DNA from 2 places in the Kitasatospora sp. NPDC088346 genome. Region 2 is predicted to be linked to the other one. Evidence: predicted binding sites of a transcription regulator. Region 2 holds the regulator's gene; the other holds the start of a gene.
What was found. The regulator HrcA, encoded in region 2, represses chaperone genes, less so after heat shock. The targets are predictions, from matches to a motif close to TTNGCACTCNGNNNNNCNGAGTGCNAA.
Positions count from the first base shown of each region.

Region 1 (15,726 bases), on a different contig from region 2:
CGGCGCAGTCCTCGGCGGCGCCCCCGGCGTCGCCGGCGGCCTCGCCCAGCCCGACGGCGGACGGCAACCCGATCGCGGACGCCTCGAAGCTGCAGGGCCAGAACGCCCAGGCGGGCAACTCGGTCAAGGGGGCGATCTCGGCGGACGGCGGCTACCTCACGCTGCAGGCCGGATCCTCGGTGACCTGGACGATCTCGGTGCCGACCGCCGGTCAGTACAAGCTCTGGCTGCACTTCAACAACTCGGTCGCCGACCTGCCGGCCACGGTCACGGTCAACGGCGCGGAGCACCAGGGCGGCGTCACCCTCAAGAACTACGGCAAGGGCGGCACCGACCCGGAGCGGTCCTGGTTCAGCACCAACATATGGCCGCAGATGCAGGCCGGGACGAACACCGTGACGGTGACCATCCCGGCCGGCGGCGGCGGTTCGGTCCTGCTCGATCAGGTGGCGCTGACCGCGATGTCGGTCACCGACTACCCGAAGCGCTGACCACCCCGGCCAGGTGGGCGACCACCTCGGCCATCGCGGCGCGGGCGGGCGCCAGGTAGGTGCGCGGGTCGCTGACCCGGTCGTCCCCGGCCAGGTGCCGGCGGACGGCCGGGGTGAAGGCGGTGTTCAGCGCCGTGCCGACGTTGACCTTCACCAGGCCGGCCGCCAGGCCCGCCGTCAGCTCCTCGTCCGGGACGCCCGAACTGCCGTGCAGCACCAGCGGGACGGTCACCGCGGCGGCGAGCCGGCGGATCAGCCCGTGGTCGAGCGCGGCGGAGCGGGTGGTCATCGCGTGCGAGCTGCCGACCGCGACCGCCAGCGCGTCCACCCCGGTCTCGGCGACGTACCGCGCGGCCTCGTCCGGGTCGGTCCGGGCGCCGGGGGCGTGCGGGGAGAGCGGCGGTTCGCCGTCCTTGCCGCCGACCCGGCCGAGTTCGGCCTCCAGGTGCAGGCCGTGCCGGTGGGCCCAGGCGGTGGCCTCCGCGGTGGCCTTGACGTTCTCCGCGTGCGGCAGGGCCGAGGCGTCGAACATCGCGGAGGAGAAGCCGGCCGAGGGCGCGGCCCGCAGCAGGTCCTCGTCCTCGACGTGGTCGAGGTGCAGCGACAGCGGCACCCGGGCGGCGGCGGCCACCTCGGCGCAGGCCCGGGCGAGCGGGAGCAGCCGCCCGCCGTGGAAGGCGACCGCGTTCTGACTGATCTGCAGGATCGCCGCGGTGCCGGCGCGTTCGGCGCCGGTGGCGATCGCCTCGGCGTGCTCCAGCGTGATCACGTTGAAGGCCGGCAGGCCACGCCGCTCGGTGACGGCGGCGGCGAGCAGGTCGGCGGTACGGGCAAGAGGCATGGGAGTCCCCCGGAAGGTGAGTAGCGGGACGCGGCACCGCTACTCACCCCCGGCAGGACGGGAGTTCAGGCCGCGTGGGCCCGGGCGAGGCGGTCCGCGCCGACGATCCACTCGCCGCGGCGCATCACCGCGACGAGCTCGTGGGTGTCGGAGTCGAGGACGACGAGGTCGGCGTTCTTGCCGGCCTCCAGGGAGCCGATCGAGTCGCTCAGCCCGAGCAGGCGGGCCGGGACGGTGGACAGGGACTGCACGGCCTGTTCGAGGCTCAGGCCGTTGACGGTGACGGAGCGCCGCAGCGCCACGTCGAGGGTGAGGGTGGAGCCGGCGATGGAGCCGCCCTCGACGAGCCGGGCGACGCCGTTCTCCACCCGCACCTGGAGCGGGCCGAGCGGGTAGAGCCCGTCGCCCATGCCGGCCGCGCCCATCGCGTCGGTGATCAGCGCGACCCGGTGCGCGCCGGCGGTGCCGTACGCCAGGTCCAGCACGGACGGGTGCAGGTGGACGCCGTCGTTGATGAGCTCGACGGTGACCCGCTCGTCCTCCAGCAGCGCCACGATCGGGCCGGGGGCGCGGTGCTGGATGCCCGGCATCGCGTTGAACAGGTGGGTGGCGACGGTGGCGCCGGCCTCGATCGCCTCCAGGGTCTTGGTGTAGTCGGAGTCGGTGTGGCCGACCGCCGCGATGATGCCGAGGTCGGCCAGCATCCGGACGGACTCCAGGCCGCCCGGCAGTTCCGGGGCGAGGGTGAACATCCGGGCGTGGCCGCGGGCCGCGTCCGCCAGCTTGCGCACCAGCGCCGGGTCCGGGTCGCGCAGCAGGTCGGGGCGGTGGGCGCCGCACCGGTTGTGCGAGATGAACGGCCCCTCGAAGTGGATGCCGGCCAGCACGCCGTCCTCGACCAGCTCGGACAGCACCGCGGCCTGGTGGCACAGTTCGTCGATCTCGCCGGTGACCGTGGAGGCGACGGTGGTGGTGGTGCCGTGCTCCAGGTGCGTCCGGGCCGCCCGCAGGGCCTCCTCGGCCACTCCGGAGGTGTACGAGGCACCGCCGCCGCCGTGCACGTGGAGGTCGACGAACCCGGGCACCACGGTGCGTCCGGTGAGGTCGAGGTCGCCGGGCCGGGACTCGCCGCCGACGGACGCGATCCGCGACCCCTCGACGGTGATCCGGCCGTTGTCGACGACGCCGCCGGGCAGGACCAGACGGGCGCCGGCCAGTGCAGTACGGTCCGCGGTTGTCACGCGGTCACCTCCATGGAGAGCAGATCCCAGGCGAGCAGGCCAGCGCCCAGGGACGCGGCGGTGTCTTTGAGCATGGCCGGAACGACCATCGGGGGCATCTGGAAGGTCAGCCGCTCGTTCACCGCGTCGCGCAGTGGCGTGAAGAGGGTGTCACCGGCCTCCGCCAGCCCGCCGCCGACGATCACCGTCGACGGGTCGAGCAGGCTCTGGGCCAGCACGATCCCGTCGGCGAGGGCGTCGACCGCGGTCCGCCAGACCCCGACCGCCCGCTCGTCCCCGGCGTCGACGGCCAGCGCACAGGCCGCGGCGTCGGCGAAGGGGTCGCCGCTGGCCTCGGCCCACGCCCGGGAGACCGCCGAGGCCGAGGCCAGGGTCTCCAGGCAGCCGGCCGCGCCGCAGCCGCACCGCGGCCCGCCGGGGCGGACCACCACGTGGCCGATCTCGCCGCCGTAGCCGTGCGCGCCCGCCTCGATCCGTCCACCGATGCCGATGGCGCCGGCGATGCCGGTGCCGAGCGCGATGAACAGGAAGCGGTCGACCCCGCGGCCGGCGCCGATCCGGCCCTCGGCCAGCCCGCCGGAGCGGACGTCGTGGCCGAGGGCGACCGGCAGGCCGCCGAGCCGCTCGCCGAGCAGCTTGCGCAGCGGGAGGTCCCGCCAGCCGAGGTTGGCGGAGAAGACCGCGATCCCGTTCCTCTCGTCGATCGTCCCCGGCACCGCGACGCCGGCGGCGAGGGGCGCGCAGCCGAAGCGGCTGCGGCCCTCGTCCGCCAGGTCGGCGGCGAAGTCGAGGATGGTGGCGACGACGGCTTCGGTGCCGCGCTCCCGCCCGGTCGGTCGGCGTGCTTCGAACAGCACGGAGCCGTCCTGGGCGAGCAGCGCGGCCTTCATGCCGGTGCCGCCTACATCGAGTGCGATGACGTGCTTCACGGGGGACAGTTTCCCTTGCCCGAGTCGAAGAGGTCTAGTCCAGTTGCCCGATTGGTCTGGTCCATGGGAGGTGAGGTTTGTCGCGCTTGGGTGCCTGCTGAGGGGTTTGTGGATCCTCGGGCAACCTTCCTTCCGGTCGTGCCCGTGGCGCCCGGGGGTCGCCGCGGGCTCAGGCCAGGATGACGGACCGGGTCAGGTTGCGGGGCTTGTCCGGGTCGAGACCACGCGATTCGGCGACCGCGATGGCCAGCCGGTGGACGCGCACCAGGTCCGCCAGTGGGTCGATGCCGCCGGGGCCGGAGTCCGCGACCAGCCGCCCGCCGACCCCGTCGACCTGCTCGGCCAGGCCCTCGGGCAGTGCCCCGAAGCCCCAGACCGCGCGGCCCGGCGCGGTGATGCTGATCGGGCCGTGCCGGTACTCCATGGCCGGGTAGGCCTCCGTCCAGGCCAGTGCCGCCTCGCGCATCTTCAGACCGGCCTCCTGGGCCAGCCCGTTGGTCCAGCCCGCACCGAGGAAGGTGAACTGCTCGCAGGCCACCAGCTCCGCCGGCAACCGCTCGGCCAGTGCCCGCTCGGCGTCCTCGGCGGCGGCGGCCACCGTGCCGACCCCGGCCGGACGGGCCCCCTCGACCTCCAGGTGCGCGCGCAGCAGTGCGAGCGCGGTGGTGGCGAAGCGGGTCTGCACCACCGAGCGCTCGTCGGCGAAGCCGAGGTCGACCAGCCGGTCGGCGGCCGCGGCGATGGGCTGCGAGACGTCCCCGGTGATCGCGGTGCTGGGGGTGTCGATCCGGCCGAGCAGGTCGAGCACCTCGGTGGTGGTGCCCGAGCGGCTGATCGCCACCACCCGGTCGTAGCGGCGGTGGTAGGGGAACTCCGAGGCCGCGAAGGCGTCCGTCTCGCCGTGGCCGCCGGCCTCGCGCAGGGCCGCGTAGGACTGCGCCATGAACCACGGGGTCCCGCAGCCGACCACGGCCACGCGCTCGCCGCGTCGCGGCAGGGCGGCGCCCGCCTCGGCCGCCAGGGAGGCGGCGGTGCGCCAGTCGGCGGGCTGGGTGGCGAGCTCCTCGCCGGTCAGGGATGGATGGGGCATCGGGTGGGCTCCTCGGGTCGGCACTCCGGTCCAGGCAACGAGTGATGCGTGAAGCTGATTGATTTATAGCTTTTTCGAGCATCATTGCGCAATGGTGCTCGCCGTCCCGATCGGAGGATCCCGCATCGGCACGCGGGGATGTGACAAGCTGTCCCCGCTTCGCGCGCGGTCCCGTGCGACTCCCGGAGCAGGCCGAACGTGCGAGGAGGGGCGGCACCGCGTGTCCAGGTACGAGCGTTGGAACTCACTGCTGGAGCTGCTCGCCGAGCACGGCAAGCTGGAGGTCGAGGAGGCCGCCGACGCGCTCGGGGTGTCCGCCGCCACGATCCGGCGCGACCTCGACCAGCTGGCCCGCCAGCAGATGGTCACCCGCACCCGCGGTGGCGCGGTGGCGCACCACGTCTCGTACGACCTGCCGCTGCGCTACAAGTCGGCCCGGCACGCGGACGCCAAGCAGCGGATCGGCGCCGCGGTGGCCGCGCTGATCGCACCCGGCGAGGTGGTCGGCCTCAACGGCGGCACCACCACCACCGAGGTGGCCCGCGCGCTGGCCGTCCGCCCGGAGGTGGCCGAGCGGCCGGAGAACGGCCCGGGGCAGCCCCTCACCGTCGTCACCAACGCGCTCAACATCGCCAACGAGCTGACCGTCCGTCCGCAGGTCAAGATCGTGGTGACCGGCGGCGTCGCCCGTCCGCAGTCGTACGAGCTGATCGGCCCGCTGGCCGGCCTGGTGCTGGGCGAACTCGCCCTGGACATCACGGTGCTGGGAGTGGACGCGGTGGACGTCGAGCACGGTGCGACCGCCCACCACGAGGGCGAGGCCAGCGTGAACCGGATGCTCGCCGAGCGGGCCCGCCGGGTGGTGGTGGCCGCCGACTCCTCCAAGGTCGGACACCGCGCCTTCGCCCGGATCTGCGGTCTCGACCGGGTGGACACCCTCGTCACCGACGCCGGTGTCGACGCCGAACTGGCCGCCGCCTTCACGGAGGCGGGCGTCGAGGTGATCACGGCCTGAACGGGACGTGGGGCCCCCGCGCAGGTCCGGGGGAGACCCGGCGGAGGGTGTCCTCGATGTCACGAAAGGCCCGAATCCGGTTGCGCCTGATGCAACGTCAGGAGACAACTCGGTAACTAACACCGCAAGAGGTATGGACCACCCAGGAGAAGCCTGTCAGGGTGGCGCCGGTCTCCTCCCCCGAAGGCGGTAAACCGAGTTGAACAGCGCGGCCCAGCAAAGACCGACTCGCACGTCCTGTCGCCCGGCCCTCGCGGCGGCCCTCTCCGGCGCCCTCCTGCTGACCGGCTGCGGCACGGTCGGCAGTGACGACAGCGGCCCGGTCACCCTCCGGCTGGTGGCCGCCGACTACGGCGACACCGAGGCCACCAGCACCACCCACTACTGGAACGACCTGGTGAGCCGCTTCGAGGCGACCAACCCGGGCTTCAAGGTCTCGGTGGAGGTGGTCAGTTGGAACGACATCGACAAGCGGGTGGCCGAACTGATCGCCACCGGCAAGACCCCCGACGTGGTGCAGACCGGCGGCTACGCCGACCAGGTCGCGGCCGACCGGCTCTACCCGGCCGGGGAGGTGCTGTCGATCGACACCCAGGCCAACATGATCGACGTGTTCGCCAAGGCCGGCCAGGTGCTCGGCAGCCAGTACGGCATCCCGTTCGTCGCCTCCACCCGGGTCTTCGTCTACAACAAGACGATCTTCCAGAAGGTCGGCATCAGCGGCCCGCCCGCCACCTGGGAGGACCTGCGCAAGGACGCCGAGCTGATCAAGTCCAAGCAGCCCGGCACCATCCCGTACGCGCTGCCGCTCGGGCCCGAGGAGGCCCAGGGCGAGTCCATGATCTGGACCATGAGCGGCGGCGGCACGCTGGCCGACAACGCCGGCAACTACACCGTCGACAGCCAGCCCAACCGGGACACCTTCAAGTGGCTGCGCACCAACCTGGTGGACCGTCACCTCACCTATCCCGACCCGTCGACGGTCGACCGCAAGACCGCCTTCACGGACTTCGCGACCGGCAAGGTCGCCATGCTGAACGGGCACCCCGGGCTGGTCGCCAAGGCGATCGACGCGAAGGTCGAGTACGGCACGGCGGCCATCCCGCGCAAGGACGCCGGTGCCAAGCCGAGCACCCTCGGCGTGGCCGACTGGATGATGGCCTTCAAGGCCAACGGCCACAAGGCCGAGATCAAGAAGTTCCTCAACTTCGTGTACGCGAAGGAGAACACGCTCAAGTTCGACGAGCAGTACAACCTGCTGCCGGTCACCCAGGACACCAAGGACGAGATGATCGGCAGCGGCAAGCACCCCGACCTCACCGAGTTCCTGAACGCCCTGCCGACCGCCAACTTCTACCCGCTCGGCGACCCCTCCTGGGACAAGGTCAGCGGGCTGCTGAAGGCGAAGATCGGCGGAGCGGTGAAACCGGGCGGCGAGGGCGTGCTGGCCGAGCTCCAGGCCTCGGCCGCCCAGGAGGCCGGCCGGGCCCGCGCCGCCGCCGGCCACTGACGTCCGCCGGCCACCGACGGCCGCGGGGCACCGACGGCCGCGGGGACCGGGGCGGGCACGGGGGCGGGGCGGTGGGCGGCGGCGGCCGCGGTCAGAGGTTGATCGAGTAGGCCTTGCGCAGCGTCTCGTGCACCGTCCAGGTGGTGCGGTCGCCCTCCCGCAGGACGGCGAGGTCACCCGGACCGACCTCCAGCGTCGGGCCGTCCTCGAACTCGATGGTGGCCCGGCCGCTGACCACGACGAACAGCTCGTCGGCCTCGGTGTCGGTGACCACGCCGGGGGTGATCTGCCAGATGCCGCGGACCTGCCTGCCGTCCGGGGACTCCCAGAGCACCTTGCCGGACACCTCGGGGGAGCCGGAGACGATCTGGGCGGGGTCGAGCGGGTCGGGTTCGAGCTCGGCGTCGGGGATGTGCACCGCGAAACTGTTGGTCATGATCCCGACGCTAGCCGCCGGCGGCCCCGGCCGGCGGACGCAGAGTGTGTCGGGGCGGGCGGGCAGAATGACACCTCGTAAGCGGAGGTGACCATGGCTGAGCTGAGTGAGCGCGATCGCGCGGTGCTGGCGCTGGAGGCGCGGGCCTGGCGGACGGCCGGCGCCAAGGAGCGGGCCGTCCGGGAGGAGCTGGGCATCTCCGGCACCCGGTACTACCAGCTGCTCAACGCGCTGCTCGACCGGCCGGAGGCGCTCGCCCACGCACCGGTGCTGGTCAACCGCCTCCGGCGGATCCGGCAGGCCCGGCGCGACGCGCGCTGAGGCGGGCGGGTCGTGGCGGCCTGGCGCGGGCGGGTCGCGTCCGCCGGGCGCGGGCGCGCGGGCAGGCATCGGCCCGGCGGGTCTGGGTACGGTCGTGGGCATGGGTATGCCTGAGAACGTGACGCCCCGGACCGCCGCGGGCCGGGAGGGGCTGGCCGCGCTGCTGGCCGAGCCCGGGCGGGGCGCGGTGGGGCTGGACTTCGACGGGACGCTGGCGCCGATCGTCGCCGACCCGGAGCGGGCCCGGGCGCACCCCGGGGTGGTGCCCGCGCTCGCCGCGCTGGCGCCGCTGGTCGGTTCCGTGGTGGTGGTGACCGGGCGGCCCGCCGCACTGGCGGTGGAGTACGGCGGCTTCGCCGGCGTCCCCGGGCTCGAACACCTGACCGTCCTGGGGCACTACGGTGCCGAGCGCTGGGACGCCCGCACCGGGCGGATCACCGCCCCCGAGCCGCCCGCGGGGGTGGCGGCGGTCCGCGCGGAGCTGCCCGCCGTGCTGGCCCGGGCCGGCGCACCCGACGGCACCTGGACCGAGGACAAGGGGCGCGCGCTGGCCGTGCACACCCGGCGCACCGACCGGCCGGAGGAGGCGCTGGAGCTGCTGCGCGGGCCCCTCGACGAGCTCGCGGCCGCGCACGGCCTGATGGTCGAGCCGGGCCGGATGGTGCTGGAGCTGCGCCCGCCGGGGGTGGACAAGGGCGCGGCGCTGACCGCCTTCCTCACCGAGCGGGAGCTGCGGACGGTGCTGTACGCCGGCGACGACCTCGGCGACCTGCCCGCGTACGCGGCCGTGGAACGGCGCCGCGCCGAGGGCCTGGCCGGTCTGCTGGTGTGCAGCGCGCCGGACGGCGGCGAGGCCCCGGTCCGCGACCTCGCCGACCGGGCGGACCTGGTGGTCCCCGGCCCCGCCGGCGTGGTCGCACTGCTCGCCGCCCTCGCGGGCCGGCTCGGCCGAGCGCGTTGAGGCTCAGCCGAGGGCGTCGAGCTGGTCCAGGAACCACTGCTGCGGGGGCAGCGCGGTGGCCGCGGCGGCCAGCCGCTTGGTGCGGTCGGCACGCTCGCCCCGCGGCATGGTCAGGCCCCGGTGCAGGGCCTCGGCGGTGGCGACGACGTCGTACGGGTTGACGGTGATCGCGTCCTCGGCGAGCTCGGCGAACGCGCCGGCCTCGCGGGAGAGGACGAGCGCGCACCCGTCGTCGGAGACCACCGGGATCTCCTTGGCGACCAGGTTCATGCCGTCCCGGATCGGGTTGACCAGGGCGACGTCGGCGAGCCGGTAGGCGGCCAGCGAGCGCGGGAAGTCGTCGTTGACGTGCAGGATCAGCGGCTGCCAGGCGGGGGTGCCGAACTCGTCGTTGATCTCGTGCGCGATGCGCTGCACGGCGGCGGTGTACTCGCGGTACTCGGGCAGGTCGTGCCGGGACGGGTAGGCGAACGCGATGTGCACCACCCGGTCCTGCCACTCGGGCCTGGTCCGCAGCAGGTGCCGGTAGGCGAGCAGGCCGCGGACGATGTTCTTGCTGAGCTCGGTGCGGTCGACCCGGACGACCGTCCGGCGGTCACCGACGGCCTCCCGGAGCGCGGCGAGCCGGGCGTCCACGTCGGGCCGGTGGGCGCGCTCGCGCAGGAAGTCGGCGTCGGCGCCCAGGCCGTGCACGCCGAGCCGGGTGGTGCGGCCGGCGTGCGTCACGGTGAGGGCGTCGCGGTCGACCTCGGCGCCGAGCAGGTCGGCGCAGCAGTCGGCGAAGGCCAGCGCCCAGCGGCGGGTGAGGAAGCCGGCCCGGTCGGCGCCCAGGATGCCGGTGAGGACGGCGGTGCCCACGTCGTCGGGCAGCATCCGGTAGTACTCGGGCGGAGCCCAGGGGGTGTGCGAGAAGTGGCCGATCCGAAGGTCCGGGCGCAGCGCCCGGAGCAGGTCCGGGGCCAGCGACAGGTGGTAGTCCTGGATCAGCACGGCGGCGCCGGGCGCGGCCTCGGCCGCCAGGGCCCGGGCGAAGGCGGTGTTGTACGCGGTGTAGGACTCCCACTCGCGGCGGAAGCGGTCGTCGAAGACGGGCGAGACCGGGGTGTCGTAGAGCAGGTGGTGGACGAACCAGAGGGTCGAGTTGGCCACGCCGTTGTAGGCGCGGGCGAAGGTGCCGGGATCGATGTCCAGCATCCGGACGGCCTGTCCGCCGACGTCGAAGCCGCCGAGGTCGAGCCGGCCGTCGGGGGACTGCCGGGCGGCCGTCCGGTCGGCCTCGCCGAGCGCGGCGCAGACCCAGACGGCACTGGGGTCGTCGATCGCGGAGAGGCCGGAGACCAGGCCGCCACCCCCTCTGCGCAGGGTCAGCGAACCGTCGTCCTCGCTGCTGAAGGACACCGGGCCGCGGTTGGAGGCCACCAGGATCGGGGCGGCGCCGGGCTGATTCGAACGTGCGGACGCGTGATCGGCCATACTGCCAAGCTTGCCGCGACACCCCGGGCGCAAACCACTCGGCGCGGTGGCCGGGCGCGCCGCGCGGTCACGGGAACAGTCGCCGGTACTCGGGGACGGTGTGCATCGGCGGGCGTTCCACGGCGCCGACGGGATGGGTGTGGGCGGTGAAGCCGCGGGTCTGCGGGTCGCGGGAGAACTGGGTGAGCAGCGGGTGCACCAGGCCGTCCCCGGCCTTCAGCCGGTGGGTGCGGTCCAGCCTCTCCAGGGCGGTGCGGTAGATGGTGGCGGCCATCCGGCCGAGCGCCTGGCCGTCCTGGTGGCGGTGGTGCCGGACACCGACGTCGACCTGCGCCAGCGCGTCCAGGCCGACCGTGTCCAGGGCGTCCACCAGCAGGCCGAGCTCGACGCCGTAGCCGGTCGGGAACGGCAGCCGCTCCAGCAGGGAACGGCGGGCCGCGTACTCGCCGCCGAGCGGCTGGACGAAGCCGGCCAGCTGCGGCCAGTGCAGGTTGAGCAGCGGGCGGGCGACGAGCTCGGTGACCCGGCCGCCGCCGGCCGGGACGACCGCGCCCTCGGTCTCCAGCGGCCGGTCGTACATGGCCTTGACCAGCTGGATCCCGGGATCGGTGAGCAGCGGGCCGATGATGCCGGTGACGAAGGCCGGGTCGAACTCGCGCAGGTCGGCGTCGATGAAGCAGACGATCGCGCCGCGGGTGGTGAGCAGGGAGCGCCAGAGCACCTCGCCCTTGCCGGGCTCGGCGGGCAGCCGCGGCAGTATCGCGTCCCGGTGCACCACCCGCGCGCCGGCCTTCGCGGCCCGTTCGGCGGTGCGGTCCACCGAGCCGGAGTCGACCACCACCAGCTCGTCCACCAGCGGCAGCCGCTCCATCAGCTCCTCGCGGATCGCCGAGACGATCTCGCCCACGGTCGGCTCCTCGTCCAGGGCGGGCAGCACCACGCTGACCGTGCCCGCCCGCCCCGCGGCGCGCTTCGCGGCGAGCAGTGCGTCGACCGGGCGCTCGCCCGCCGCCCAGGAGCGGCGGCGCAGCCAGGACGCCACCTCGGGCAGCACGTCGGGCCGGGGCTGGTCGGGCAAGGTCTGCTCCTTGTAATGGGCGACGCCGTCTCGGGTGTCGGACGCCATGAGGTGGTACCGGGGCCTTCGGATACAGTCTTGGTAATGCGATCCGACCTTCGCACGTCGGGGTGGGTCGCCGTGCACGACCACAAACGCGCTGCCGGTTCCAACACCGCGCGCCACATTGCTCATCCAGAGGGACTGAGGGAACGGCCCGTCGACGTCCCGGCAACCTTCCCGTCCGGCTGACCGACCGTCAGGTCGGGGCTCCGGCGGGACAGGTGCCAATTCCGTCCTGTGGCGCGCCCGCGTCACGGGGAAGATGAGGAGAGAGGCCTCCGCCATCATGGCTACCGCTACCCCTGTCGCCGTCGACCTCGGCCCCGCCGCCGCGCTGTCCTGTCGCGAGTGCGGCGCCCGCACCCCGCTCGGCCCGAGCTTCGCCTGTGTGGAGTGCTTCGGTCCGCTGGAGATCGCCTACGACTTCGGCTCGTACGAGGCCGAGGAGCTGCGCAAGCGGATCGAGTCCGGACCGGCCTCCATCTGGCGTTACGCCCCGCTGCTGCCCGTCCCGGCCGACGTCGCCTCCAAGCCCAACCTGAACCCCGGCTGGACCCCGCTGGTCAAGGCGGACAACCTCGGCCGCGAACTCGGCTTCACCGCCCAGCTGCACGTCAAGGACGACTCCGGCAACCCGACCCACTCCTTCAAGGACCGGGTGGTCGCCTGCGCCATCGAGGCGGCGCGCGCCTTCGACTTCACCACCCTGTCCTGCTCCTCGACCGGCAACCTGGCCGGTGCGGTGGGTGCGGCGGCGGCCCGGGCCGGTTTCAAGTCCTGCGTGTTCATCCCGCACGACCTGGAGCAGGGCAAGGTCGTGATGGCCGGTGTCTACGGCGGCGAGCTGGTCGGCATCCAGGGCAACTACGACGACGTGAACCGCTTCTGCTCCGAGCTGATCGGCGACCCGGCCGGCGAGGGCTGGGGCTTCGTCAACGTCAACCTCCGCCCGTACTACGGCGAGGGCTCCAAGACGCTGGCGTACGAGATCTGCGAGCAGCTCGGCTGGCGGCTGCCGGAGCAGATCGTCATCCCGATCGCCTCGGGCTCCCAGCTCACGAAGATCGACAAGGGTCTGCAGGAGCTGATCAAGCTGGGCCTGGTCGAGGACCGCCCGTACCGGATCTTCGGGGCCCAGGCCGAGGGCTGCTCCCCGGTCTCCGCCGCCTTCAAGGCCGGCCACGACGTGATCCGCCCGGTCAAGCCCGACACCATCGCCAAGTCGCTGGCGATCGGCAACCCGGCCGACGGCCCGTACGTGCTGGACATCGCCCGCCGCACCGGCGGCGCCGTCGAGGACGTCACCGACGCCGAGGTCGTCGAGGCGATCAAGCTGCTGGCCCGCACCGAGGGGATCTTCGCCGAGACCGCGGGCGGCGTGACCGTCGGCGTGCTCAAGAAGCTGGTCGAGACCGGGCAGTTGGACCCGACCAGGGAGACCGTCGCGATCAACACCGGCGACGGCCTGAAGACCCTGGACGCCGTCTCCGATGCCGGGCTGACCGCCACCATCCGGCCGACCCTGGAGTCCTTCCGCGCCGCCGGCCTCGCCTCCGCCTGAGCCCCCACCACCACCCCGCAGCAAGGAGTAGACGCCCATGAGCGCCACCGTCCGCATCCCCACCATCCTGCGCACCTACACCGGCGGTTCGGCCGAGGTGGCCGCCGAGGGCTCCACCCTGGCCGAGGTGATCGGCGACCTGGAGCGGAACCACCCGGGCATCGCGGCCCGGATCCTGGACGACGCCGGCCAGCTGCGGCGATTCGTCAACGTGTACGTGAATGACGACGACGTGCGATTCGACGGCGGCCTGCAGACCGCGGTCAAGGACGGCGCCGCCGTCTCCATCATCCCGGCCGTGGCCGGCGGCTGCTGACCTCGGCCGACGCCCCTCGCCGGGCACTTCCCCGGCACTTCCCGCGGGGCTGCTAGCACGCCTGAGCCGTCGCCAGGAACGGAATGCGGAAATTCCGGTCCCGGCGACGGCTCCCGGCGTTGCCGGCGGACATTTGCGCACGTGGCTGGGTATAGAGTGCGGGGCAACGGGGCATTCGAGGCCGATTCGAGCGAGCCTGTCCCCGTCCTCCGGTCGGGTACGCAGCGCCTGTCCGTGCACTGAGGCCGGTGCGGCGGAGCGCGGCCGGGAACTGTCAGGCCGCCGTCAGAATTATTTCGGCGATTTGCGCCGTTGGTCCCCGATGTCCGGCGTCAATTGCACACAAGTGCCGCTTTCATCCCGTCATATCCCCTGCGGCCCGTAGCATTTGCCCAAAAGTGGGGCCTGTTGCAGAGGGCGCATGTCCGGATACATTCAGCCGCGGTCGACGCATTCACCCGCGTTCCGGTTCCCCTTTCGGGCCCGGCGCGGTGGTCTGCGGCGTGCACGGCTGCGCCCAGGGGGGTTCCCGGGCCGGCCTTCCAGACCTCTGGACCCGCACCCTGCGGGTCCGTGAAGGGCCAGCACAGCACAAGGGGAGTTCGGAATGGCTCAGGGCACCGTCAAGTGGTTCAACGCCGAGAAGGGCTACGGCTTCATCGCGGTCGACGGTGGTGCGGACGTGTTCGTCCACTACAGCGCGATCCAGATGGACGGCTACCGCACCCTCGAAGAGGGCCAGCGGGTCGAGTTCGAGATCTCCCAGGGGCAGAAGGGTCCGCAGGCGGACATGGTCCGCGCGCTGGTTGCGTGACCTCTTCGACCTGCGGAGCCTCGGTTCGGTCAACGAGCTGGCGGCCACAGATCACCGGCAGCAGGCCCGTACGGCATCCCCGTGCGGGCCTGCCGCCATGTTCGGGGACACCCCGCGATCGGGCTTGCACTCGCCACCCGAGAGTGCTAATCATTGGCGTTAGCACTCTCGGTACGAGAGTGACAAACGGATCGGGTCGGTGAGGCCTCCCGGGAGCGGTAGGGGACAGGACCCCCGCTCGCAGGGCCGTCCGTCGCGGGCACCCTTCGGTCCGATGCAGTCGATCGCGTCCCGGAGGACCACTTCACATGGCAAAGATCATCGCGTTTGACGAGGAAGCTCGCCGCGGCCTTGAGCGCGGGATGAACCAGCTTGCCGACGCCGTCAAGGTGACGCTTGGCCCCAAGGGCCGCAACGTCGTCCTTGAGAAGAAGTGGGGCGCCCCCACGATCACCAACGACGGTGTCTCCATCGCCAAGGAGATCGAGCTCGAGGACCCCTACGAGAAGATCGGCGCGGAGCTCGTCAAGGAGGTCGCGAAGAAGACCGACGACGTCGCGGGTGACGGCACCACCACCGCCACCGTGCTCGCCCAGGCCCTGGTCAAGGAAGGCCTGCGCAACGTCGCGGCCGGCGCCAACCCGATGGCCCTGAAGCGCGGCATCGAGAAGGCCGTCGCGGCCGTCTCCGACCAGCTGCTCGCCCAGGCCAAGGACGTGGAGACCAAGGAGCAGATCGCCTCCACCGCCTCCATCTCGGCCGCCGACACCCAGATCGGCGAGCTCATCGCCGAGGCGATGGACAAGGTCGGCAAGGAAGGCGTCATCACCGTCGAGGAGAGCAACACCTTCGGTCTGGAGCTGGAGCTCACCGAGGGCATGCGCTTCGACAAGGGCTACATCTCGGCCTACTTCGCCACCGACCTGGAGCGGATGGAGGCCTCCTTCGAGGACCCCTACATCCTGATCGCCAACTCCAAGATCAGCTCGGTCAAGGACCTCCTCCCGCTGCTGGAGAAGGTCATGCAGAGCGGCAAGCCGCTCGTCATCATCGCCGAGGACGTCGAGGGCGAGGCCCTGTCGACCCTGGTCGTGAACAAGATCCGTGGCACCTTCAAGTCCGTCGCCGTCAAGGCCCCGGGCTTCGGTGACCGCCGCAAGGCCATGCTCGGCGACATCGCCATCCTCACCGGTGGCACCGTCATCTCCGAGGAGGTCGGCCTCAAGCTGGAGAACGCCGGCGTCGACCTGCTGGGCACCGCCCGCAAGGTGGTCATCACCAAGGACGAGACCACCATCGTCGACGGTGGCGGCGACAGCGACCAGGTCGCCGGCCGCGTGAACCAGATCCGCGCCGAGATCGAGAACAGCGACTCGGACTACGACCGCGAGAAGCTCCAGGAGCGCCTCGCCAAGCTGGCCGGCGGCGTCGCCGTCATCAAGGCCGGCGCGGCCACCGAGGTGGAGCTCAAGGAGCGCAAGCACCGCATCGAGGACGCCGTCCGCAACGCGAAGGCCGCCGTCGAGGAGGGCATCGTCGCCGGTGGTGGCGTCGCGCTGCTGCAGGCCGGTGTCGCCTTCGACAAGCTGGAGCTCGACGGCGACGAG
Region 1 covers NZ_JBIURH010000004.1:265,382-281,107, reverse strand. The annotation lists gene ACIOFR_RS09045 (hypothetical protein) at 1-491, shown strand, start outside; gene ACIOFR_RS09040 (class II fructose-bisphosphate aldolase) at 469-1,332, opposite strand; gene nagA (N-acetylglucosamine-6-phosphate deacetylase) at 1,398-2,573, opposite strand; gene ACIOFR_RS09030 (ROK family protein) at 2,570-3,502, opposite strand; gene ACIOFR_RS09025 (SIS domain-containing protein) at 3,672-4,592, opposite strand; gene ACIOFR_RS09020 (DeoR/GlpR family DNA-binding transcription regulator) at 4,813-5,607, shown strand; gene ACIOFR_RS09015 (extracellular solute-binding protein) at 5,807-7,117, shown strand; gene ACIOFR_RS09010 (cupin domain-containing protein) at 7,209-7,553, opposite strand; gene ACIOFR_RS09005 (DUF3263 domain-containing protein) at 7,647-7,874, shown strand; gene otsB (trehalose-phosphatase) at 7,975-8,835, shown strand; gene ACIOFR_RS08995 (trehalose-6-phosphate synthase) at 8,839-10,308, opposite strand; gene ACIOFR_RS08990 (glucosyl-3-phosphoglycerate synthase) at 10,376-11,362, opposite strand; SAM riboswitch class I at 11,554-11,697, shown strand; gene thrC (threonine synthase) at 11,715-12,989, shown strand; gene ACIOFR_RS08980 (MoaD/ThiS family protein) at 13,027-13,305, shown strand; gene ACIOFR_RS08975 (cold-shock protein) at 13,913-14,119, shown strand; gene groL (chaperonin GroEL) at 14,428-15,726, shown strand, end outside.
Region 1: the regulator HrcA is predicted to act here: its motif matches at 14,279-14,305, upstream of groL (chaperonin GroEL).

Region 2 (15,726 bases):
ACTCCCGGCCATGAGGCGTACCGGTATCCCGCACCGGTCGACGAGCACGCGGCGGACGGGGCTCCCGGCGCCGAGCAGTGGCGCTCGCTGACCTGGGCGCAGACCGCGGAGCGGGTGAAGGCGGCCGCCGCCGGTCTGATGTCGCTCGGCATCGTGTCGGAGGACCGGGTCGCGATCTCCTCCTCCACCCGGATCGAGTGGATCATCGCGGACCTGGGCAACATGTGCGCGGGCGCGGCCACCACGACCGTCTACCCGAGCACCAACGCCGACGAGTCGGCCTTCATCCTCGCCAACGCCCAGTGCAAGGCGATGTTCGCCGAGAACGAGGCGCAGCTCGCCAAGACCGTCGCCGAGAAGGACAAGCTCCCCGCGCTCGAGTACGTGGTGCTGTTCGACGCCCCGGCCGGCCCGGTCGAGACCGGCGGACTGACCGTGCTCACGCTGGCCGAGCTGGAGGAGCGCGGCGCCGCCCACCTGGCCGAGCACCCGGACGCGGTCGACAAGGCCGTCGAGGCGATCGACAAGGAGCAGCTGGCCACCCTGATCTACACCTCGGGCACCACCGGCCGCCCCAAGGGCGTGCGCCTGGTGCACGACTGCTGGGCGTACGAGGGCCTGGCGCAGCAGGAGAGCGGGCTGCTGCGCGCCGAGGACGTCCAGTTCATGTGGCTGCCGCTGTCCCACGTCTTCGGCAAGACCCTGATCTCCGGCCAGATCGCCACCGGCCACGTGATGGCGCTGGACGGCCGGGTGGACCGGATCATCCACAACCTGCCGGTGATCCGTCCGACCCTGATGGCCTCCGCGCCCCGGATCTTCGAGAAGGTCTACAACGGGATCGCCGGCCGGGCCCGGGCCGAGGGCGGCGCCAAGTACAGGATCTTCATGTGGGCGGCGGGCGTCGCCCGCGAGTACGCCCGGGTCACCCAGGAGAGCCGGGTCGCGACCGGTCAGGACACCGCGCCGCTGGGTCTGCGGGTCCAGCACGCGATCGCCGACCGGCTGGTCTACGCGAAGATCCGCGCGGCCTTCGGCGGGCGGCTGCGCGGCGCGGTCTCCGGCAGCGCGGCGCTCGCACCCGAGATCGGCTTCTTCTTCAAGGGCGCGGGCGTACCGGTGCTGGAGGGCTACGGCCTGACCGAGACCTCGGCCGGCTCGACCGTCAACCGCTCCGAGGACTACCGGGTCGGCACGGTCGGCACCGCGCTGCCCGGCACCGAGGTCCGGATCGCCGAGGACGGTGAGATCCTGCTGCGCGGCCCCGGGGTGATGCGCGGCTACCACAACCTGCCCGAGCAGACCGCCGAGGTGCTGGAGCCGGACGGCTGGTTCCACACCGGCGACATCGGCGAGCTCGACAAGGACGGCTACCTGCGGATCACCGACCGCAAGAAGGACATGTTCAAGACCTCCGGCGGCAAGTACGTCGCGCCCAGCGAGGTCGAGGGCAAGTTCAAGGCGATCTGTCCGTTCGTCAGCAACATCCTGGTGATCGGCAACGGCCGCAACTACTGCACCGCGCTGATCGGCCTCGACGAGGCGGTGATCATGCCGTGGGCCGCCGAGCACGGCCTGGCGGGCCGGACCTACGCCGAGGTGGTCGCCGATCCGTCGGTGCACACCCTGATCGAGGGCTTCGTCCAGCGGCTCAACACCGAGCTGCAGCGCTGGCAGACGATCAAGAAGTTCTCGTTGCTGCCGCGCGACCTGGACATCGAGCACGGTGAGCTCACCCCGAGCCTGAAGATCAAGCGCCCGGTGGTCGAGAAGACCTATGCCGACGCCGTCGCCGAGATGTACGCGGGCACCGTCGAGGCGTGAGCCCACCCCGTCCCGTACGGCCCGGGACCGCTGCCGCCGAGCAGTGCGGGCCGTACGGGACAATGGAGCAATGCCCTCCGCACTCCCCGACGGCGAACCCGTGCCGTCCGACGGTTCCCTGCCCGCCCACGCCCTGACCGGGTTGGGGGAGCGGCCCTTCGGCTTCTACGTGCACGTGCCGTACTGCGCCACCCGCTGCGGCTACTGCGACTTCAACACCTACACCGCGACCGAGCTGCGCTCGTCCGGCACGGTGGCCTCGCAGGAGACCTATGCGGACAACCTGGTGGCGGAGGTGCGGCTGGCCCGCCGGGTGCTGGGCCACGCCGAGCTGCCGGTCCGGACGGTCTTCCTCGGCGGCGGCACCCCGACCCTGCTGCCCGCCCGCGACCTGGTGCGGATGCTGGCCGCGATCCGGGACGAGTTCGGCCTGGCGCCGGACGCCGAGGTCACCACCGAGGCCAACCCCGAGTCGGTCGACCCCGCCTACCTGGCCGAGTTGCGCGAGGGCGGCTTCAACCGGATCTCCTTCGGCATGCAGAGCGCCCGGCCGCACGTGCTGCGGCTGCTCGACCGGCACCACACCCCCGGCCGGCCCCAGGCCTGTGTGGCCGAGGCGCGGGCGGCCGGCTTCGAGCACGTCAACCTGGACCTGATCTACGGCACCCCCGGCGAGTCCGACGACGACTGGCGGGCCTCCCTGGACGCCGCGATCGGCGCCGGCCCGGACCACGTCTCCGCGTACTCGCTGATCGTCGAGGACGGCACCAAGCTGGCCGCCCGGGTCCGGCGAGGCGAGCTTCCCATGATCGACGACGACGTGCACGCCGACCGCTACCTGATCGCCGAGCAGGCGCTCGCCGCGGCCGGGTACGCCTGGTACGAGGTCTCCAACTGGGCCACCACCCCGGAGGGCCGCTGCCGCCACAACGAGCTCTACTGGACCGGCGGCGACTGGTGGGGCGCCGGCCCCGGCGCGCACAGCCACGTCGGCGGGGTCCGCTGGTGGAACGCCAAGCACCCCGCCGCGTACGCGCAGGCGCTGGCCGAGGGCCGCACCCCGGCCCAGGGCCGGGAACTGCTGGCCGGCGAGGACCGCCGGGTCGAGCGGATCCTGCTGGAGCTGCGGCTGGTCGACGGCTGCCCGCTGACCCTGCTCACCCCGGACGGCCTGCGGGCCGCCGACCGCGCGCTGGCCGACGGCCTGCTGGACCCGGCCGCCCACGCGGACGGCCGGGCCGCCCTCACCCTGCGCGGCCGCCTGCTGGCCGACGGGGTGGTGCGGGACCTGGTGGACTGAGCCGCGGCTCCGTCCGGGCGGGCCCGGGGCTCAGCAGTTGGTGTCGTTGACGATCATCGTCGCGGTGCCGATCGCGCCGAACCAGTCGATGCAGTGGCCCTTGCCGTAGACGTACACCGGCCCGGCGTAGCCGCCGAAGTAGCCCTCGTCGGTGCTTGCCCAGCCCGGGTCCTCGCCCTGGGAGATCTTGACCGACATCCAGGGCTTGGTCCCGTCGTTCCTGCGGACCGTCACGGCACAGTTGTAGCCGTTGGAGCTGTTGTAGGTCAGGTAGATCGTGCCCTCGCCGACCGGCGCGGAGTTGACCACCCCGTAGCCGGACCCGCAGGCGCCGTTGTAGGGCGCCGAGAGGATCTGCTGCTCGGCGGCGCCGGCCGGGACGGTCGCCAGCGCGGTCAGCGCGGCCGCCCCGAGCATCGCCTTCGCCACCAGGCCGCCGGGGCGTCGGGTACGGCTGTCCGTGCGTGCGGTCATGTCGGTTCTCCCTGTCGAGTCCGTGGTCCGTGGATGTGCGGGCCTCGTGGCCCGGACCAAGACTCGTCTCACCGCCCGTGCGAGGTCTTGTACGAAGGCGAAAGCAGCCGGTCGGGCAGCACCGCGCTGGTGATCCGGTCCGCCAGCCGGTCGGCCGGCTCGGCCCCCGTCAGGGCGGCCCGGTGGCCGAAGAACGTGCCGGGGGAGCAGCCGACCATCGAGCGGAAGGTGCGGTCCAGGTGCGCCTGGTCGTAGTAGCCGCACAGGGCCGCGACCTCGGCCCCGGTCAGCTCGGGGCGCCTGACGAACGCCGCCAGGGTCCGTTGCAGGCGCAGGATCTGGGCCACCTGCTTGGGCGGCAGGCCGACCTGCGCGCGGAACCGGGTCTGGAGCGTGCGCAGGCTCCAGTCGCTCCGTGCGGCGAGCCGGCCGACCGGGACGGTGCCGGCCGACCGGCGCAGCCCGTCCCAGGCCAGCTGGACCTCCCGGTCCCAGCCGTGGCCTGCGGTGAGCCGGGCGGTGAAGAAGGCGTCCAGCAGCGCGAACCGCAGGGTCCACCCGGGGGCCTCGGCCAGTCGGTCCACCAGTTCTCGGGCCGGCCGGCCGAGCACCTCGCCCAGGTCGGCCCACCGGGACGCCAGCTCGGCGGCCACCGGCCCGAGGACGGCGTAGGCGCCCTGCGGCGTCAGCGAGACCGCCACGCCGTGCATCCGCCCGCCGTGCTCGCCGATGGACGCCGTGCGGTGCAGGCCGGCCACCGACGAGACGAGCGACCCGCGCGAGCGGCCCGTGACCGCGTCGAACAGCCGCATCGGGGCCTCGAACCCGATGATCAGCGTCAGGACGTCGGTCGGCACCTCGAGCCGCCGGCGGGGTTGGCGCAGATCCTGCCGGAAGCCGCGATAGCCCAGGATGTGCTCCCGCAGCCGGGGCTCCGGCCGCCCCACGACCAGCTCCCACACGCCCCCGGCTCCGGTCGATCCCTGTTCTGTTCGCATGTCGTACCCCCACTGTCGAAGCGGACAGGTTTGGCATGCTCACGCTCTCAAGAGGGAGGGGTCGGTGCCTGCCCGAACGCCCGCCTTGGCCGGAGCCGGACCCCCGGCGCAGGGCCGTTCGTGGACATCCGTCCGAAAACCCACCCGCCGGTTGCGGGGCCGGACGCCCGTCGGAAGGGCGCCGGGGCCGCCCCGGGCGGCATCCGGGCGGTCAGTCCTCCTCGTGGCCGCCCCGGGGCCGCTCGCCCCAGGCGGTGATCATGCCGGGGGAGAGGTCCGCGAACTCCGGCGAGGCGAGGTCGCGCTCGGCCGCCGCCAGGGTCCTCTCGTCGACCAGGCCGGTGGCGAGCATCGGCCCGCGCATCCGCCGCCAGGTGTCCAGCCAGAAGGCGGTGATCGGCGCGCCCGGCGTCAGCGGCGGGACGTGCACCTCGGCACCCACCCCGGTCAGCCCCGCCCCGCGCAGCCGCGCGGGGTACTCGGGCGTCCACCCCACGTCCGTACCGATGGACTCCCGCAGGCCGCGCCACATCGCCCGCATCGCCAGGCGGTACGGGCTGTCCGGCGCCCCGGCGGTGGTGAGGTCGACCGCGTCGCCGAGGACGAGCCGCCCGCCGGGGACCAGCAGCCGGGCGAGGCGGGCGATCGTGCGGCGGCTGTCGGGCAGGTGCATCAGCAGGAACCGGGCGTGCACCAGGTCGAAGCGGCCGGGGTCGAAGTCCGCCGAGGTGACGTCGGCGGCCAGGGTGCGCAGCCGGGGCCCGGCGTACGGCTCGACGAAGCGCGGGTCCCGGTCGACGGCCAGCACCTCGGCGCCGACCTGCTCGGCCAGCCAGCGCGACACCGTGCCCGTGCCGGCGCCCACGTCCAGGCAGCGCAGCCCCGGGCGGGCGCCGAGGGCCAGCAGCCGGGCCCTGGTGAAGGCGTCGTAGGCGATGGCGCCGTAGTCGATCCGCTCGGCCTCGCCCGGGGCGCCGGGCTCGAAGAGCTCCCGGCCGTACGCTCCGGGCGGCGCGGGGTGTCCGGGCGGCGCGGGGGGTGCGTACGGTGCGGGGTTCGGCCGGTCGGTGGCCATCGGTCCTCCCGTCCGCCCCGGGGAGCCCGGTGCGCGCAGACTGCGGGACACCACCAGCGTATGCGGCGGTCCGCCGCCGCGCCCCGGACGGCGGCCGGCGGCCGCTGGGCCGAGCCGGGTCGGGCCGGGTCGGGCGGGGCCGGTTCAGGCCGGCTGGGTCACGAAGTCGATCAGCTCCTCGACCCGGCCCAGCAGGGCGGGGTCGAGGTCCTTGTAGGAGTTCACCGAGGCGAGGATCCGCTTCCATGCCGCCGGGGTGTCCACCGGCCAGCCGAGGCGGCGGCAGACGCCCTCCTTCCACCCCTCCCCGCGCGGGACCTCGGGCCAGCCCGGGATGCCCATGCTGGAGGCCTTGACCGCCTGCCAGACGTCGACGTACGGGTGCCCGACGACCAGCACCGCGTCGCCGCTCACCTGCCCGGCGATCCGGTGCTCCTTGGTGCCGGGCAGCAGGTGGTCCACCAGCACGCCGAGCCGCCGGCCGGGACCGGGCCGGAAGGCGGCGACGATCGCCGGCAGGTCGTCCACGCCCTCCAGGTACTCCACCACCACGCCCTCGATCCGCAGGTCGTCGCCCCAGACCCGCTCGACCAGTTCGGCGTCGTGCCGCCCCTCGACGTAGATCCGCGACTCACGCGCCACCCGTGCCCGGACGCCCGGCACCGCGACCGACCCGGAGGCCGTCACCCCGGGCCCGCGGGCGGGGGCCGGACCGGCCGGCCGCACCAGGGTGACCACCCGGCCCTCCAGCAGGAAGCCGCGCGGCGTCAGCGGGAAGACCCGGTGCCTGCCGAACCGGTCCTCCAGGGTGACGGTCACCCCCTCCGCGGTCTTCTCGCACCGCACCACGGCCCCGCAGAACCCGGTCGCGGCCTCCTCGACCACCAGGTCGCGATCGGCCGCCACCTCGGGGGCGGGTTGCTGCCGCTTCCACGGCGGGGTCAGGTCCGGTCCGTACTCCCTGCTGCGCATGCCGGGACTATACGGAATCCGACGCGCCGTCACCCCGCGGCCCGGCCGGGCGCGGCCCGGTCACAGGCCGGGGGCGCCCCAGACCGGGAACCAGCGGCTCAGGTCCTGCTCCAGCCGCAGGTCGTTGCCGAGCGCCGCCTTCACCTGGAGCTCCAGCGGGGAGTTGCGCTTCTCGCCGCCGCCCGGCATCGGGGCGAACGGATAGAACGAACCGCGCTTGTACAGGTACACCAGCGCCAGCGGCTGCCCGGCGGCGTTGCGGAAGCCCACCAGCGAGCAGAGCAGCTGCGGGCCGAACCCGTTGGCCTCCAGCTCGCTGTTGACCGCGTGCAGGTCGTTCACCAGCTCGGGCAGCTGCTCGGGGGAGTGCCGGGCGAGCAGCCAGGAGTAGCCGTAGTCGTCCTGGGAGGCCTCCACCGGCACCCCGCCGTTCGGGGTGTCGGCGTCGAGCAGCGCCCTGACCTGCTGCTCCACCTCGGCGAAGGCGCCGCCCTCGACGGCGGCGAAGCAGACCGAGCCCAGGCCGGTCGGTCGGAAGGCGGCGGCCGCCTCCAGGGTCAGCGCGGCCGAGGGCACCCCGAAGAGCTGGTCGAGGTCGGGTCTGACGGGCTTGCTGCGGCCGAACAGCGCGTCCAGGAATCCCACGTGCGGCTCCTCTGCTGGATGGTCCCCGCCGGCCGGGCCCGGCGGGTCACCGGCCGAGCTCGGCGGAGATCTTCGCCAGCTGCGCCAGCCGCTGCTCCAGCGACGGGTGGGTGGACAGCAGCTGGGTGGCGGCGTCCCGGGCGCTGAGCGCCGGTGCGAAGTAGAAGGCGTTGTAGGCCTGCGCCTGGCGCAGGTCCCGGGTGGGGATCGCGGCGATCTGGCCGGTCACCTTGGTGAGGGCGGAGGCGAGCGCGCTCGGCCGGCCGGTGAGCTGGGCGGCGGCGCGGTCGGCGGCCAGCTCCCGGTAGCGCGAGAGCAGCCGGGTGAGCAGGAAGCTGAGGGCGTAGACCACCATGCTGACCAGCGGAATGATGATCATCGCGATGGCGGTGTTGCTGTCGTTGCTGTTGCGGTTGCCGCCCATCATGCCGCTGTAGAAGGCGATCCTGGTCATCGCGCCGGCCAGGACGCCGAGGAAGCCCGCGATGGTCATCACCGCCACGTCCCGGTGCGCGACGTGCGAGAGCTCGTGCGCGAGGACGCCCTCCAGTTCCTCCGGCTCCAGCCGGCGCAGCAGCCCGGTGGTGACGCAGACCACGGACTTCTCCGGCTTGCGGCCGGTGGCGAAGGCGTTCGGCATGGGGTTGTCGGCCACCGCGACCCGGGGCTTGGGCATGTCGGCCAGGGCGCAGAGCCGGTCGACGGTTCCGTGCAGCTGGGGGTACTGCTCGGGGCTCACCTCGTGGGCGCCCATCGCCCGCTCGGTGATCTTGTCGCTGAACCAGAACTGGGCCACGAACAGTCCGCCGGAGACCAGGACGACCAGCGGCCAGGCCCCTCGGAACAGGACGATCAGCAGGCCGGTGAAGCCCACGTACACCAGGCCGATCAGGAACATCGTGGTGACCATCCGGCCGGTCAGGCCCCGGTCCGGGGCGAACCGGGAGTGCTGCCCTGAAGTCGACATCGCCGCTCCTTCGCTCGCGCGCTCGCCTCCGATGCTGCCACTCGGGGCGCCCCCGGGCACCACACGCAGGTGCCTGCCGCCCCGGCAATGCGGGCAGGATCACCGGGGCGGCCCGTTCCTGCCGTCGGACCCGGGCCTTACACTGGCAGGTAAGGTTCTGGCACTCTGCCTGCCGGAGTGCCAGATATCGGACACTCAACAGCTCAACGGACGAAGACGGAGGTGCGTGCCCATGGTCGACGAGCCCCGTTCCGTCGATCCTGCCCGCGCGGTGGAGCACCGCCCCGTCAGCCGCCCGCTGGACGACCGCAGGCTGGCGGTGCTCAGGGCGATCGTCCAGGACTACGTCGGGACCGAGGAGCCGGTCGGCTCCAAGGCGCTGGTCGAGCGGCACAGCCTGGGGGTCTCCCCGGCCACCGTGCGCAACGACATGGCGGCGCTGGAGGAGGAGGGCTTCATCCAGCAGCCGCACACCAGCGCCGGGCGGATCCCCACCGACAAGGGCTACCGGCTGTTCGTCGACCGGCTGGCCGAGGTCAAGCCGATGACCAGCCCGGAGCGCCGGGCGATCCGGCACTTCCTGGAGGGCGCGGTCGACCTGGACGACGTGGTGGCCCGCACGGTGCGGCTGCTCGCGCAGCTCACCCGGCAGGTCGCGGTGGTCCAGTACCCCTCGCTGACCCGCTCCACCGTCCGGCACATCGAACTGGTCCAGCTGACCCCGGCCAAGGTGATGCTGGTCCTGATCACCAACACCGGCCGGGTCGAGCAGCGGATCGTCGACTGCCCCGGCTCGGTCGGCGACACCGTCCTGGCGGACCTGCGGACCAAGCTGAACGCGAAGGCCGTGGGCCGACCGCTGCCCGAGGTGCCGACGGCGCTGGAGGACCTCCCGGCCGCCTTCGAGGCGGGGGACCGGCCGGCCGTCAGTACGGTGCTGGCCACCCTGTTCGAGACGCTGGCCGAGCAGAACGAGGAGCGGATCATGCTGGCGGGCACCGCCAACCTGACCCGCTTCGGACACGACTTCCCGCTGACCATCCGGCCGGTGCTGGAGGCACTGGAGGAACAGGTGGTGCTGTTGCGCCTGCTGGGTGAGACGGCGGACGCCACGATGACGGTCCGGATCGGCCACGAGAACGCGTACGAGGGGCTCAATTCCACCTCCGTCGTCTCGGTCGGTTACGGTTCGGGCGACCAGAGCGTGGCAAAGCTCGGGGTGATCGGTCCGACCCGGATGGATTACCCGGGCACAATGGGGGCGGTGCGAGCGGTGGCACGGTACGTGGGCCAGATCCTGGCCGAGTCGTAGGAACAACGCGCCGCAGGACGGCGCGCAGCAGTCGCAAGCACTTCTAGAGGCGGAACAAACCGGAGCATTTGGTGGCCACGGACTACTACGCGGTACTCGGCGTCCGACGTGACGCGGGTCAGGACGAGATCAAGAAGGCGTTCCGACGCCTCGCGCGCGAACTGCACCCGGACGTCAACCCGGACCCGAAGACGCAGGAGCGGTTCAAGGAGATCAACGCCGCCTACGAGGTGCTCTCCGACCCCGCGAAGCGTCAGGTCTACGACCTCGGCGGGGACCCGCTGTCGCCCAACGGCGGCGGTGGCGGCGGCGCGGGCGGCTTCGGGGCGGCCGGGTTCGGCTTCTCCGACATCATGGACGCCTTCTTCGGCGCCGCCGGCGGCCAGCGCGGACCGCGCTCGCGCACCCGGCGCGGCCAGGACGCCATGATCCGGCTGGAGATCACCCTGGAGGAGGCCGCGTTCGGCACCACCAAGGAGCTCCAGGTCGACACGGCCGTCACCTGCACCACCTGCAGCGGCGAGGGCGCGGCCCCCGGCACGTCCGCGCAGACCTGTGACATGTGCCGCGGCAAGGGCGAGGTCTCCCAGGTCACCCGGTCCTTCCTGGGCCAGGTCATGACCTCCCGCCCCTGCCCGCAGTGCCAGGGCTTCGGCACCGTGGTGCCGACCCCGTGCCCGGAGTGCGCCGGCGACGGCCGGGTCCGCGCCCGCCGCACCCTCACCGTCAAGATCCCGGCGGGTGTCGACAACGGCACCCGGATCCAGCTGGCGGGCGAGGGCGAGGTCGGCCCCGGCGGCGGCCCCGCCGGCGACCTGTACGTGGAGATCGCCGAGACCACCCACCCGACGTTCCAGCGCCGCGGCGACGACCTGCACTGCACGGTCACCATCCCGATGACGGCGGCCTCGCTCGGCACCCAGGTGCCGCTGCAGACCCTGGACGGGCTGGAGGAGGTCGACATCCGGCCCGGCACCCAGTCCGGCCAGTCGATCCCGCTGCACGGGCGGGGCATCACGCACCTGCGCGGCGGCGGCCGGGGCGACCTGATAGTGCATGTCGAGGTGCAGACGCCCACCAAGCTCGACCCCGAGCAGGAGGACCTGCTGCGCCGGCTGGCGGTGCTGCGCGGCGAGGAGCGCCCGGCCGGGCACTTCGCCCCCGGGCAGCAGGGGCTGTTCTCCCGCCTGAAGGACGCGTTCAACGGTCGCTGACCGAGGGCTCACCGCCTCCGGGGGCGTCGGGGTCACCCCGGCGCCCCTCACGCGTGGCCGCGGTCGCCCGCGCCCGACCCGGCCGCCGGCGCAGGCCGCCGGGCACCGACAGATCTACCGGAGGTTTGGTTCATGACCGCGCCCGTGTTCGTCGTCGAGACCGCGGTGCTGGACGCCGCCGGACCCGGCTCGGTGGTCCGGCTGGACGGCCCGGAGGGGCGGCACGCGGCGGCGGTCAAGCGGCTGGAGCCCGGCGAGGCCGTCACCCTGGCGGACGGCCTGGGCCTCGGCGTGGACGGCACGGTCACGGCCGTGCACGGCAAGGACGCGCTGGACGTGACGGTGGACGCCGTGCGGCGGGAGCCGGAGCCCAGCCCGCGGATCGTGGTGGTCCAGGCGCTGCCCAAAGGCGACCGGGGCGAGCTCGCGGTGGAGACCATGACCGAGGTCGGCGTCGACGTGGTGATCCCGTGGGCGGCGAACCGCTGCATCACCCAGTGGAAGGGCGAGCGTGGCGCCAAGGCCCTCGCCAAGTGGCGGGCCACCGCCCGGGAGGCCGGCAAGCAGTCCCGCCGGCTGCGCTTCCCCGAGGTGCGCGACCTGGTGACCACGCGTCAGCTCGTCCCGCTGCTCGGGCGGGCCGAGCTCGCCGCGGTGCTGCACGAGGACGGCGCCGAGCCGCTGGCCACCGCCGCGCTGCCGGGCGGCGGGGACATCCTGCTGGTGGTCGGTCCGGAGGGCGGGGTCGCCCCCGAGGAGCTGGCCGCCTTCGCCGAGGCCGGCGCCCGGCCGCACCGGCTGGGCAGCTCCGTGCTGCGGACCTCGACCGCCGGGGTCGCCGCCGGGGCCCTGCTGCTCGGCCGCACCGGCCGCTGGGCCTGACAACGCCCCCTGGGCCTGACAACGGCCGGCTGGGCCTGACACCGGCCGCCGGCCCGGCGCCGGCCGGGGAACCGGGACCGGACGCCGGGGGTTCGCCCTCGAAGAAACCCTTGGCCGCCCCCCTGGGCCGTGCCTAGGGTGGCTGTCGTGACCGAACCAGAGAGCACCCCCGCGAGCGCCTACCTGCGCCACCCGCACCTCCACGGTGACCTCGTCACCTTCGTCGCCGAGGACGACATCTGGCTTGCCCCGGTCGAGGGCGGCCGGGCCTGGCGGCTGACCGCCGATCAGGTGCCGGTGCGGCGCCCCCGGTTCTCGCCGGACGGCCGGCTGGTGGCCTGGACCTCGACCCGGGACGGCGCCCCGGAGATCCACGTGGCCCCGGTGGACGGCGGCCCGGCCCGGCGGCTCACCCACTGGGGCAACCCGTACACCATGCTGCGCGGCTGGACGGCGGACGGCCGCCCGATCGCCACCACCACCGCCGGGCAGGCCACCATCCGGCGGTCCTGGGCCTTCGCCGTGCCGCTCGACGGCGGCGAACCCACCCGGCTCCCGTACGGCCCGATCGGCGGGCTGGCCTTCGAGCCGGACGGGGACCGCACGCTGCTGCTCTCCGCGATCAGCCGCGAGCCGGCCTGGTGGAAGCGCTACCGGGGCGGCACCGCGGGCAAACTCTGGATCGGCTCCCAGGAGTTCGAGCGGCTGCACCGGGAGCTGGACGGCAACATCGAGTCCCCGCTCTGGGTGGGCTCCGGGCCGGCGTCCCGGGTCGCGTTCATCTCCGACCACGAGGGCACCGGGCAGCTGTACTCCAGCCTGCCGGACGGCTCCGATCTGCGCCGCCACAGCGACAACGCGTTCTACGCCCGCAACGCGACCACCGACGGCACCCGGGTGATCTGGCACAGCGGCGGCGACCTCTGGCTGCTGGACGACCTGGACGGCGCCGAACCGCGCCGGCTGGACGTCCGCCCGGCCGGACCGCGGACCGACCGCCAGCCCCACCCCACCCCGGCCGCCGGGCAGTTGGAGACGGTGGCCCCGGACCGCACCGGGCGGGCCAGCGCCGTGGTCGTGCGCGGCAGCGTGCACTGGCTCACCCACCGGGAGGGCCCGGCCCGGCTGCTGGAGCAGACCCCGGGCGCCCGCGCCCGGCTCGCCCGGGTCGTCCCGGGCGCGGACGGCGAGCAGGGCGCGGTCTGGGTGACCGACGCCGAGGGCGACGACGCGATCGAGTTCGCGCCCGCCGTGCTGGGCACCGAGCGCCGCCGGTTCGCCGCCGGACGGCTCGGCCGGGTGCTCGACCTGGCGGTGTCGCCCGACGGGAAGCTCCTGGCCGCCGCCTCGCACGACGGCCGGCTGCTGCTGGTCTCGCTCGCCGACGGCGAGGTGCACGAGCTGGTCCGCAGCGGCGACGGCGAGGTCAGCGGCCTGGTGTTCAGCCCGGACTCGGGCTGGCTGGCCTGGTCGCAGCCGGTGCTCGGCCCGTGGAGCCTGCGCCAGATCATGCTGGCCGACCTGTCGGACCGCACGGTCGCCGAGGCCACCCCGCAGCGGTTCGCCGACTACTCGCCGGCCTTCACCGCGGACGGCAAGCACCTGGCCTTCCTGTCGGTCCGCAACTTCGACCCGGTCTACGACTCGCACGTCTTCGACCTGTCCTTCCCGACCGGCACCCGGCCCTACCTGCTGACGCTGGCGGCCGACACCCCGTCACCGTTCGGTCCGCAGCGGGCCGGCCGGCCGGTCGGCGGGGAGGCCGAGGACGCCCGCGGCGCCAAGGCCGGTGCCGAGGGCAAGGACGGCGAGAAGAACGAGGACGCGGCCCCGGTCACCCGGGTCGACCTGGAGGGCATCGCCGACCGGATCATCCCGTTCCCGGTGGAGGGCGGCCAGTTCGGCAGCCTGCACGCCACCAAGGACGGGGTGCTGTGGACGAGGGTGCCGCTGCTCGGCGAGCTGGGCGACAACGCCGCCTCGCTGGAGGACGTCCACCCCCGCCCGGCCCTGGAGCGCTTCGACTTCGCCAAGCGCCGTGCCGAGGAGCTCGTCGCCGGTGTCGACGGGTACGCCGTGAGCGGCGACGGCACCCGGCTCGCGGTGCTGGACGAGGGCCGGCTGCGGGTGCTCCCGGCCGACAGCAAGGCCGGCGAGGACGACGACCTGGACGTCGACCTCGCCCGGGTGCGCGTCACCGTCGACCCGGCCGCCGAGTGGCGCCAGATGTTCGACGAGAACGGCCGCCTGATGCGGGACAACTTCTGGCGCGCCGACATGAACGGCGTCGACTGGACCGGCGTGCTGGCCCGCTACCGGCCGCTGGTCGAGCGGGTCGGCACCCACGACGACCTGGAGGACCTGCTCTGGGAGACGGTCGGCGAGCTCGGCACCTCGCACGCCTACGTGCGCGGCCCGGGCCCGGGTGCCGAGGAGGCCCGCCTGCAGGGCCTGCTCGGCGCGGACCTGGTCCGGGACGGGGACGTCTGGCGGGTCGCCCGGATCCTGCCCGGCGAGTCCTCCGACCCGCGGGCCCGCTCCCCGCTGACGGCGCCCGGCGCGGCCGTCCGCCCCGGGGACGCGGTGGTGGCCGTGAACGGCCGCCCGGTCGACCCGGTGACCGGCCCGGCGCCGCTGCTGGCCGGCACCGCGGGCCAGCCGGTCGAGCTGACCGTCACCGGCAAGGACGGCACCGGTGAGCGCCACCCCGTGGTGGTGCCGCTGGCCGACGAGGAGGCGCTGCGCTACCACGACTGGGTGGCCGGCCGCCGCGCCGCGACCAGGGAGCTGTCCGGCGGCCGGCTCGGCTACCTGCACGTCCCGGACATGGCCAGCCCCGGCTGGGCGCAGCTGCACCGCGACCTGAAGGTGGAGATGTCCAAGGAGGGCGTCGTGGTGGACCTGCGGGAGAACCGCGGCGGCCACACCTCGCAGCTGATCATCGAGAAGCTCAACCGGCGGATCATCGGCTGGGCGCCGGCCCGCGACCTGGCGAACCCGGGCTCGTACCCGGACGACGCCCCGCGCGGCCCGGTGGTCGCGGTCGCGGACGAGTTCTCCGGTTCCGACGGTGACATCGTCAACGCCGCCATCCAGGCGCTCGGCATCGGCCCGGTGGTCGGCGCCCGCACCTGGGGCGGGGTGATCGGCATCGACAGCAAGTACACCCTGGTCGACGGGACCGGGGTGACCCAGCCCAAGTACGCCTTCTGGCTGGAGGGTTACGGCTGGGGCGTGGAGAACCACGGGGTGGACCCGGACGTCGAGGTCCCGATCGCGCCGCACCAGTGGGCGGCGGGCGAGGACCCGCAGCTGGCCGAGGCCGTCCGGATCGCGCTGGCCTCGCTGGCCGAGACCCCGGCCCGCAGGCCGCCGGCGCTGCCGGAGCTGTGATCCGTGCCCCGGGGGCGGACGGCACCTCGCCGTCCGCCCCCGGGGCCGGTCGGGGCCGGCTCAGACCTCGTCGACGTAGCGTCGCTCCTCGACCACCGCGTCGCCGCGCAGCCGGCCGGCCCGGCGGCGCCGGAACACGTTGACGTAGGTGACCAGCCCGAGCAGTCCGGCGAGCATCAGGATCACGCCCACCGTGTGCAGGTTCACCCCCGAGACGTGCCAGTCGACGGCGAAGGCGAGGATCGCCCCGAGCGCGAACACGATGACGCAACCGCCGATTCCCATGGTGTCGACCTCCAGCCCGTGGTGCGGCCCGTTCGGACCGGCGCTCGCCTACCCCGGGCGGGGCCCCGCATGCGGCGGGCTGCCCTGCGGACTCAGCCCGCGGACTCCGGCGTACCCGGGACGTGGACCTCGGCCCAGACCGTCTTGCCGGTGTCGTGGACGGCCACGCCCCACTCGTCCGCGAGCCGTTGGATGATGTGCAGGCCGTGGCCGCCGGGCAGGCCGGGGCGGTGGGGGAGGCTGGGTACCGGGGGTGTCCGGGCGGCGTCCGCGACCTCGATCCGCAGCCGGTCCTGCGTCAGGTGCAGGCTGAGCTGGAGTGCGCCGCCGGCGTGCAGGCGGGCGTTGGCGACCAGTTCGGAGACGACCAGGAGCAGGTCCTCCA
Region 2 covers NZ_JBIURH010000001.1:131,558-147,283, forward strand. The annotation lists gene ACIOFR_RS00555 (AMP-dependent synthetase/ligase) at 1-1,824, shown strand, start outside; gene hemW (radical SAM family heme chaperone HemW) at 1,895-3,124, shown strand; gene ACIOFR_RS00565 (spore-associated protein A) at 3,155-3,598, opposite strand; gene ACIOFR_RS00570 (helix-turn-helix domain-containing protein) at 3,667-4,596, opposite strand; gene ACIOFR_RS00575 (class I SAM-dependent methyltransferase) at 4,808-5,671, opposite strand; gene ACIOFR_RS00580 (DUF3097 domain-containing protein) at 5,816-6,643, opposite strand; gene ACIOFR_RS00585 (hypothetical protein) at 6,704-7,288, opposite strand; gene htpX (zinc metalloprotease HtpX) at 7,335-8,255, opposite strand; gene hrcA (heat-inducible transcriptional repressor HrcA) at 8,488-9,567, shown strand; gene dnaJ (molecular chaperone DnaJ) at 9,639-10,781, shown strand; gene ACIOFR_RS00605 (16S rRNA (uracil(1498)-N(3))-methyltransferase) at 10,914-11,663, shown strand; gene ACIOFR_RS00610 (PDZ domain-containing protein) at 11,811-15,056, shown strand; gene ACIOFR_RS00615 (DUF6458 family protein) at 15,117-15,341, opposite strand; gene ACIOFR_RS00620 (ATP-binding protein) at 15,434-15,726, opposite strand, start outside.